4 regions of the Pseudomonas sp. NFXW11 genome follow, and region 2 is predicted to be linked to each of the others. Evidence: predicted binding sites of a transcription regulator. Region 2 holds the regulator's gene; each other region holds the start of a gene.
What was found. The regulator FliA, encoded in region 2, starts transcription of late flagellar genes. The targets are predictions, from matches to a motif close to CTAAAGTTTNNNNNNNNNNNGCCGNTAA.

Region 1 (2,201 bases), on a different contig from region 2:
GGCTGGGCGTCGTTGCGGGCGCTTTGCGCGGCTTGCTGGTGCAGCTGTTGCTGAACCTCGGCCAGGGGGAGTTGCAGGTACAGCGCCGTGAGGTTCTGCCAGCGGCGGCCGTGGGCGTTGTTCCAGGAATGCTGTGCCGCCAGTGCCAGGCCGTTGGCCAGGAGCACGGTGTTGGCGGGCTGGTTCAGCCAGCGTCGCAGGTCCGGTTCGGCATCCAGGCGCTGTTGCTGGCGCAGCGGGTTGTGGTGGTCGCGAGCGATCAGCATGACCTTGGCCAGCAGGTGCTGTTCCTGGGTCAACAGGCGATAGCCCTGCTGGACCCAGATCGGCAGATGCCAGGCCTGCACCAGGGCCTGGCACATTTCCATCAGGCGCACGCCGAACAGCTGCAGTTCGACTTCCCGAGCCGACTCGTGCTTATAGATGACCCGCAGCTCCCATTCTTCCAGCAGCTTGGGGTAGACCAGGGCCATGGCCCACAACGGCGAGAGAAACAGCAGGCTGCCCCAGTGGATGTCTTGCCAGAGCCGGGCCAGGCGCCCGGCGAAGAAGCCGCTGGCTTGCTGGCTGGCGTGCTGGCTGATCATTTGAAACTGGCGCAGCGCCTGGGGAATCTGTTCTTCGGGCAGGGTCGGCAGTTGTTCCAGCAGTTCCTCGGTGCGCTTGAGGCCGAGACGGTTGACCGCGACTTCGAGGTTCTCCGCGGGCTCGCTCATGCTGCCATGGGTGTGTCGGTTGGCTTCGCGGATCAGGCTCAAGGCCAGCGCCGGGCTGTCCTGCATCAGATCGACGATATCGCGCAGCGAACTTCTATTGTTGGCAATGGCTCGGCAGACCCGATCATGGCTGCCCTGGGGCACCGGCAAGCGCACGCCATTGAGAAGCCTTACCCAGGCATCCAGAGAGCTGGGCGGGGAATGTGGAACGCTGGTTTCATTAGACATGGCTGGGCGTAATCATCGTCTGCTGTGAACACGCCCAGAGCGGGCCAAACTGGCTTTTCGCCTTAACTGGCTATAGTCTGGCGCAGTTTTGCCGATAAGTAGAAGAAGAGTTTTAAGAACTTCCGAATATGACCTTGAACCCGACTCAATAAGTACTCCTCCTACTATGGCTAAAATAATCGGCATCATCGTCGTATTCGCGAGCGTGCTCGGCGGATACGTGCTCTCCCACGGCAAAATCGCAGCGCTGATCCAGCCTTTCGAGGTTCTGATCATCGGCGGTGCGGCCTTCGGTGCATTTCTCCAGGCGAACCCGGGCTACATGACGATGCACGTCATCAAGAAGTCCCTGGGCATGTTCAGCTCGCGTTTTACCCACACCTTCTATTTGGAAGTGCTGGGCCTGATCTACGAGATCCTCAACAAGAGCCGTCGCGAAGGCATGATGGCCATCGAAGGGGACATCGAAGACGCAGCCGCCAGCCCGATCTTCGCCAAGTACCCGGCAGTGCTCAAGGATGAACGCATGACCGCGTTCGTGTGTGATTACCTGCGCATCATGTCCTCCGGCAACATGGCCCCCCACGAACTGGAAGGCTTGTTCGACATGGAGCTGCTGAGCCTCAAGGAAGAACTCGAGCACCCGTCTCACGCAGTGACCGGGATCGCCGACGGCATGCCCGGCTTCGGTATCGTCGCGGCGGTACTGGGGATTGTGGTGACCATGGCGTCCCTGGGCGACGGCGACCAGAAGTCCATCGGCCTGCACGTAGGTGCGGCGCTGGTAGGTACCTTCTTCGGTATTCTCGCGGCCTACGGCTTCTTCGGCCCGCTGGCCAACTCCCTGGCCCACGATGCCAAGGAAGAGCTCAACGTCTACGAAGCCATCAAGGCTTCCCTGGTGGCCTCGGCTTCCGGCATGCCGCCGTCGTTGGCGGTGGAGTTCGGGCGCAAGGTTCTGTACCCGTCGCACCGTCCTAGCTTCGCCGAGCTGGAACAAGCGGTTCGCGGTCGCTAAGTCATGGAAAATAATCAGCCGATTATCATCAAGCGCGTCAAGCGCTTTGGCGGCGGACACCACGGGGGCGCATGGAAGATCGCCTTCGCCGACTTCGCCACGGCGATGATGGCGTTCTTCCTGGTGCTGTGGTTGCTGTCCACCGCGACCCCGGAACAGAAGATCGCCATTGCCGGCTACTTCAAGGACCCGGTCGGCTTCTCTGAAAGCGGCACGCCCTACATCATCGATCTGGGCGG
Region 2 (2,201 bases):
TCGGTGGCATCCGTGATCTGTGAGACTTCCTCGGCTTGCGGCATGTGCGGGTCAATCTGGAAATTGACGATCGCGCTATGCAGCTCGCGGGTAAGCTTGCCCACTTCCTGATACAGGCCGCGGTCACGGGTCTGATTGAGTTCATGGATCAGTTGCACAGCTTCGCCGAATTGGCCCTTTTCCAGGCTCTCGACCAGCTCCAGTGCATGTTTTTTCAGGGTCGACTCAAAGTCGTCCAGTGAAGATTCTTTATGCTCCATAGCTCCCCCGTGGCGGAATGGCTACGCACCTCAACCGATGCGTTCGAAGATTTTCTCGATCTTCTCTTTCAACGCCTGGGCCGTGAATGGTTTGACCACATAGCCGTTAACCCCGGCCTGGGCAGCTTCGATGATCTGCTCGCGCTTGGCTTCCGCGGTCACCATCAGCACCGGCAGGTGCTTGAGCTTTTCATCGGCGCGCACGTGGCGCAGCAGGTCGATACCGGTCATACCCGGCATGTTCCAGTCCGTTACCAGAAAGTCGATGCTTCCGCTGTTGAGTACCGGAATGGCGGTAGTGCCATCGTCGGCCTCGACCGTGTTGGTGAAACCCAGATCACGCAACAGGTTTTTTATGATCCGCCGCATCGTTGAGAAGTCATCAACGATGAGGATTTTCATGTTCTTGTCCAATTCGACCTCCAAGCAGTCTTAAACGCATTCAGTACCTGAACACGCCATTCAATCAATCCGGCATAACACGCAACGACTGCATGGAGCACATACCGCAAGACCGGCGCAGCTTGCCGCACCAGCCCTGTTCGCAGTGTCCCCACACTGCCTGTCAGCGCGCTCGCCACTCCCCCAAACGCCCCCGCAAGCGGGCTGCGCACTGGCTGTGTAACTGGCTGACCCGCGATTCGCTGACCCCCAGGACCTCACCGATTTCCTTGAGGTTCAGCTCTTCGTCGTAGTACAGCGCCAACACCAGTCGCTCGCGCTCCGGCAAATTGGCAATCGCATCCGCCAGGGCCGCCTGGAAACGTTCGTCTTCCAGGTCCCGTGACGGTTCGAGATGAGCACTGGCGCCATCCTCGTGCAGCCCTTCGTGTTCGCCGTCCTGCAACAGGTCGTCGAAACTGAACAGGCGGCTGCCCAGGGTGTCGTTCAGAATCCCGTAATAATCGTCGAGACTCAATTGAAGTTCGGCCGCAACCTCGTGATCTTTAGCGTCACGACCGGTTTTAGCTTCAATTGTGCGGATGGCATCACTGACCATGCGGGTATTTCGGTGTACCGAACGGGGTGCCCAGTCGCCTTTGCGAACCTCGTCGAGCATCGCCCCGCGGATACGGATACCCGCGTAAGTCTCGAAGCTCGCCCCCTTGCTCGCGTCGTACTTGGTCGACACTTCGAGCAAACCGATCATCCCGGCCTGAATCAGGTCTTCCACCTGGACGCTGGCCGGCAACCGCGCCAGCAGGTGATAGGCAATACGCTTGACCAGTGGCGCGTAGCGCTCGATCAGTTCGTACTGGCTGTCACGTGCGGACTTCTTGTAGAGGTTGTAGCCACTGGCAGTCATAGCACCGGTCCCGCTGTTTGATGCACTAGCCGCTCGACAAAGAATTCCAGATGCCCGCGAGGGTTCGCCGGCAATGGCCAGGTATCGACTTTCTGCGCGATGGCCTTGAACGCCAATGCACACTTCGAACGAGGAAAGGCTTCATAGACCGCACGCTGCTTTTGCACGGCCTTGCGCACGCTTTCATCGTAGGGAACTGCGCCGACGTATTGTAAGGCCACGTCCAGGAAGCGATCAGTGACCTTGGTCAATTTTGCAAACAGGTTGCGCCCTTCCTGGGGGCTCTGGGCCATGTTGGCCAGGACCCGGAAACGGTTCATGCCGTAGTCGCGGTTGAGCAGCTTGATCAGGGCGTAGGCATCGGTGATCGAGGTCGGCTCGTCGCACACCACCAGCAGCACTTCCTGGGCCGCGCGGACGAAACTGACTACCGAGTCACCAATACCCGCAGCGGTGTCGATCACCAGCACATCGAGATTGTCGCCGATATCGCTGAAGGCCTGGATCAGGCCGGCATGCTGGGCAGGACTCAGGTGCACCATGCTCTGGGTGCCGGAAGCGGCCGGTACGATGCGGATGCCGCCAGGCCCCTGGAGCAGCACATCGCGCAGCTCGCAGCGACCTTCGATGACATC
Region 3 (2,201 bases), on a different contig from region 2:
AGCCGCAGCAGCGAGCCCGGCTCCAGGGCCAGCAGGCGTTGCAGGCGCACCAGCACCCGGCGCATGGCCCCCAGTTCGGCGCGGTTGGTGGACACTCGGGCGGCCAGCAACTGGTCTTCGATCTGGTCGACGCTGAGGCTGGTCTTGCGCACGATCTGGGTCAGCACTTCGCCCTGGTCGCGCAGCAGGTGCACCAGCAGTTCCAGGGGCGAGCGAAAACGTTCGCCGGCCTTGACCGAGGAGCGCAGTTTGTCCACCGAGTGCAGGGGTTGCAGGCGGGCGCTGACGATCAGGTTGCTACGCACGCAGACCCACAGGGTGGAGATGTCCGAGGAGACCATGCTGCTGAAGTTGAACACCACGTCGTTGACCACCGCCAGCAGCGCCGAGTCGACGTGTTCGATGCGGGTCGAACGCGAGCCTTCGTGCAGGGCCTCGAAGAATTCCTCGGGCAATTGCAGGTGGGCCTGCATCCAGCGTTCGCAGGCGGCGTGGGCCAGGTTCAGGTGCAGCCAGAGAAACTCGTCGTTGCTGGCTTGTGGCTGTTGCAGGGCGTGCAGGGCCTTGGCCGAATCCAGTTCGCGGCCGCGTTCGCCGGGACGAAAGGCGAAGCCGTAGAGCAGGCCGAACAGGTCGGCGTCACGGTGACTCTGGTCGATGCTGTGGTTCATGGAGTCTCGCAGGAGGGCAGTGCCTGGCGGGGCTTTCGCAGGTTCACCTGGGCCTCATCATGGCAAGGCTTTTTGACATTTTTGTGACGTTTAAAAGTGCACAATTTTTGACGGTGTACCGGTGGTCGGCGGCGCTCAAGAATGGGCCGCCAGTGCCGATCACGCTCACATGCAATCTGCATTCGAGCCACTTCGAATGCTCCTGACAGGGATGTTCGGACCCATGCATGCCTTTTGCCGGCCTGCCTTATTCCTGCCATGAGATCTTCTCGATGTTTTTGCAAAAATCCCTGAGAGCGCAAATTCTTGCCCTGCTGAGCGGTAGCCTGTTTGCGATGCTGTTGATCGCCCTGGCGTCTTTCCACTTCCTGTCTTCTGGCGTACAGAGCTACCGCGCATTGATCGACGGCCCGTTGCAGAGCTCGCAACTGATCGACGAGGCCAACCTGCAGTTCAAGAGCCAGGTGCAGGAGTGGAAGAACGTGCTGCTGCGGGGCAAACAGCCCCAGGACCTGAACAAGTACTGGCAGCTGTTCGAGGATCGGCAGCGGGATGTGCAGAACATTCTTGGCCAACTGGCCCAGGCTCCAGGCCTGGACTCGAGCCTGAAGAGCCGGGTGCAGCGCCTGGCGCAAGAGCACCGCCAGCTTGGCGCGGCCTACCAGACGGGCCGTGATGCCTATGTGGCGCAGGGCGCCGATCCGGCTGCCGGCGATGCCGCGGTCAAGGGCGTGGACCGGGCCACCAGCGAGCAGATGAGCGAACTGGTGATCGAGTTGCGCAAGCACAGCGAGCAGCAGTCCCGCGATATCAGCGCCGCGGCCGACCGTACGGTGTGGCTGGGGATCACGGTAATGCTCGCCTCCGGCCTGCTGATTGGCCTGCTCAGCCTGTGGCTGGTCAACCGCAGCCTGGTGCAGCCGATCCGCCAGTTGATCGACTATGTGGCCCAGCTCAGCCGTGGTCAGTTCGCCGAGCGCGTGGCCAGCACCCGTGAGGATGAACTGGGCCGGTTGGCCGCCGCCGCCAACACCCTGCGGGATTTCCTCGCCCAGACCTTCAGCAGCCTGCAGCGCAGTGCCTCGGCGCTGGACAGTTCCAGTGGCGAGCTCAATTCCATTGCCACCCTGATGTCCCAGGGCACCAACGAGCAGTTCAGCCGCACCGACCAGGTGGCCACGGCGATGAACGAGATGTCCGCCACGGCCCAGGAAGTGGCGCGCCATGCCGCCGATGCCGCACGTGCCGCCGACGATGCCGATCAGTCGGCGCAGCAGGGCGAGCAGGTGATGCAGAGCACCATCCACAGCATCACCCAGATGCGCGGCGAGATTGCCAACACCGCTTCGGTGATCCGTCAGCTGGAAACCGACAGCGGGCGCATTGGCAAGGTCCTGGAAGTGATCCAGGGGATTGCCGAGCAGACCAACCTGCTGGCCCTCAACGCTGCCATCGAAGCGGCCCGGGCCGGCGAGGCCGGGCGCGGTTTCGCCGTGGTCGCCGATGAAGTGCGCAGCCTGGCCCAGCGCA
Region 4 (2,201 bases), on a different contig from region 2:
GATCACTCCAGAAGCGGCCCTTGCCAGGCTCCCGGACTGCAGCGGCCAAGCGTTCCTTGGCCTGATCCAGGTCCTGCACCCCGGCCGGCGGCACCAGCCACTTGCCCTGCTCATCCAGCAAGGCCAGGGAACCGCTGTGGCCGATGCGGAAACGCTTGAGATTGTCGAACTGGGCGTTCTGCGCATCGGTGTAGTCGAAACCGACGAACAGCACCGCAATCACCTTGCCGCTGCGATCCAGCACCGGGGTGTACTGGGTCATGTACAGCCGTTCGAACAGCAGCGCGCGGCCGACATAACCCTGCCCGGCCATGAGTTTCTGGTAAGCCGGATGGGCATGATCGAGCAAAGTGCCGATGGCCCGGCTGCCATCCTGCTTGCTCAGGGAGGTGCTGACCCGAATGAAATCATCGCCACTGCGCACGAACAGGGTCGCGACCCCGGCCGTCATCTGCTTGAACTCGTCCACTTCCTCGAAGTTGTTGTTGAGCACCACCGTGCCCAGGTGCAGGCCTGGGGTCTGCACCCCGGCCACGCTCACCGGCTGTTCCGGATGCAGGCTCAGGCCACTGCTGAAACGGTTTTCGAACAGGCCGCTGAGGCGCTGGGTGCTCTCGCGCAGGCTGCCGTGAAAGGTGCTGAGCTGGTCGGCGAGCAAGCGTGCTTCGCTGGCCAGGTGCTCTTCGCGGGTATCGAGGTTCGCCGAGTCCAGTGAACGCAGGGCGAACAGGGTGCTGCCACTGATCACCAGGGCGAGTACCAGGGCAAGGGCAAGCCCTAGCTGGGAGGCTATCCGGGCACGGGGTTGGGACATGATGGCTCCTGGCCGAGAAGGCGGATCATCCTGATCAAGCTGCACGCTCGGCGACAATTTTTCTGTGTATTTTTAGAGAGTTAGGACCTTCCTGAACGCTGGTTCCATACCACAGGATTCGGCGGCATCCAGGAATACTTGAGCGATCTACAAGGATATCTTCCCGGCCTTGTTCCCCCGAGCGCTGCAACGTTTCAGCCGAGGCGCTCTACCTCGGGCAATTGCATGGCGCGGACCTCGCCCTGGAGAAAATCGCTGAGGCGTCGCAACCGCTCGCCGCCGGGCCGGGTCCTGGGCCAGACCAGGTAGTAGTCCAGGCCGCTGGCCACCGCCGTCGGCCAGGGCAGGCTCAAGCGACCCTGGGCCACATCTTCGGCCACCATCAGCAGATCGCCCATGGACACCCCATAACCCCGGGCTGCCGCGATCATCCCCAGCTCCAGGGTGTCGAACACCTGGCCGCCCTTGAGCGAAACCTGCTCCGCCAGCCCCATATGTTCCAGCCAACTGCGCCAGTCGCGACGGTCCGGGGTTGGGTGCAACAGCTCGGTGGCGGCCAGCCGCGCCACATCCCAGGGCTGGTCATTGAGCAGGTTCGGCGCCCCCACCGGTATCAGCAGCTCGGGAAACAGCAGGCTGGCTTCCCAGTCCGGCGGGAAATGACCGTTGCTCAGCAGCACCGCGCAATCGAAGGGTTCCTGGTTGAAGTCCACCGAGTCCACATCCATCCAGGCACTGGTGAGCTGCACCTCGTTGCCCGGCTGCAAATGGCGAAAGCGGCTCAGGCGCGCCAGCAGCCAGCGCATGGTCAGAGTCGAGGGCGCTTTCATGCGCAGAATGCCGTCTTCGGCCAGCAAGGTGTTGCAGGCCCGCTCCAGGGCGCCGAAGCCTTCGCGAATGCCCGGCAACAGCAAGCGCGCGGCCTCGGTCAGTTGCAGGTTGCGCCCGCTGCGCTGGAACAGGCGGCAGGAGAAATGTTCTTCCAGGGTGCGGATATGCCGGCTGACCGCGCTCTGGGTAATGGACAGCTCTTCACCGGCACGGGTGAACGAACTGTGTCGGGCGGCGGCTTCAAAGGCGCGCAAGGCATACAGGGGAGGCAAACGGCGAGACATGGAGGTGCTCCGACAACGGCATCGCGCCACGCTACCAGAAAGCGCTTCACATGAGTTTTTATCATGCCAGCAAGTATTTTTATCTCTTTGTGCTATGCAGCAGAAGCGCCGAGAATCAGCACTTTCCCCCCCTTCGCCATAACCGAGCCTGATGACCATGCAGCATCCAGCACGTACCGAACTCTGGGCCATCCTGCGGCTGGCAGGGCCGCTGATCGCCTCGCAGCTGGCCCATATGCTGATGGTCCTGACCGACACCCTGATGATGGCCC

Region 1: the regulator FliA is predicted to act here: its motif matches at 1,015-1,042, upstream of motA (flagellar motor stator protein MotA).
Region 3: the regulator FliA is predicted to act here: its motif matches at 806-833, upstream of J4P02_RS14195 (methyl-accepting chemotaxis protein).
Region 4: the regulator FliA is predicted to act here: its motif matches at 930-957, upstream of J4P02_RS03510 (methyl-accepting chemotaxis protein).

Annotation. Positions count from the first base shown of each region.
Region 1 is NZ_JAGEKI010000003.1:199,107-201,307, reverse strand. Features, by position in the region: gene J4P02_RS06685 (HDOD domain-containing protein) at 1-944, opposite strand, end outside; gene motA (flagellar motor stator protein MotA) at 1,111-1,962, shown strand; gene motB (flagellar motor protein MotB) at 1,966-2,201, shown strand, end outside.
Region 2 is NZ_JAGEKI010000004.1:208,647-210,847, reverse strand. Features, by position in the region: gene J4P02_RS08850 (protein phosphatase CheZ) at 1-260, opposite strand, end outside; gene J4P02_RS08845 (chemotaxis response regulator CheY) at 291-662, opposite strand; gene fliA (RNA polymerase sigma factor FliA) at 826-1,566, opposite strand; gene fleN (flagellar synthesis regulator FleN) at 1,563-2,201, opposite strand, start outside.
Region 3 is NZ_JAGEKI010000008.1:61,791-63,991, reverse strand. Features, by position in the region: gene J4P02_RS14200 (transporter) at 1-671, opposite strand, end outside; gene J4P02_RS14195 (methyl-accepting chemotaxis protein) at 944-2,201, shown strand, end outside.
Region 4 is NZ_JAGEKI010000002.1:67,572-69,772, reverse strand. Features, by position in the region: gene J4P02_RS03510 (methyl-accepting chemotaxis protein) at 1-814, opposite strand, end outside; gene J4P02_RS03505 (LysR substrate-binding domain-containing protein) at 1,009-1,929, opposite strand; gene J4P02_RS03500 (NorM family multidrug efflux MATE transporter) at 2,087-2,201, shown strand, end outside.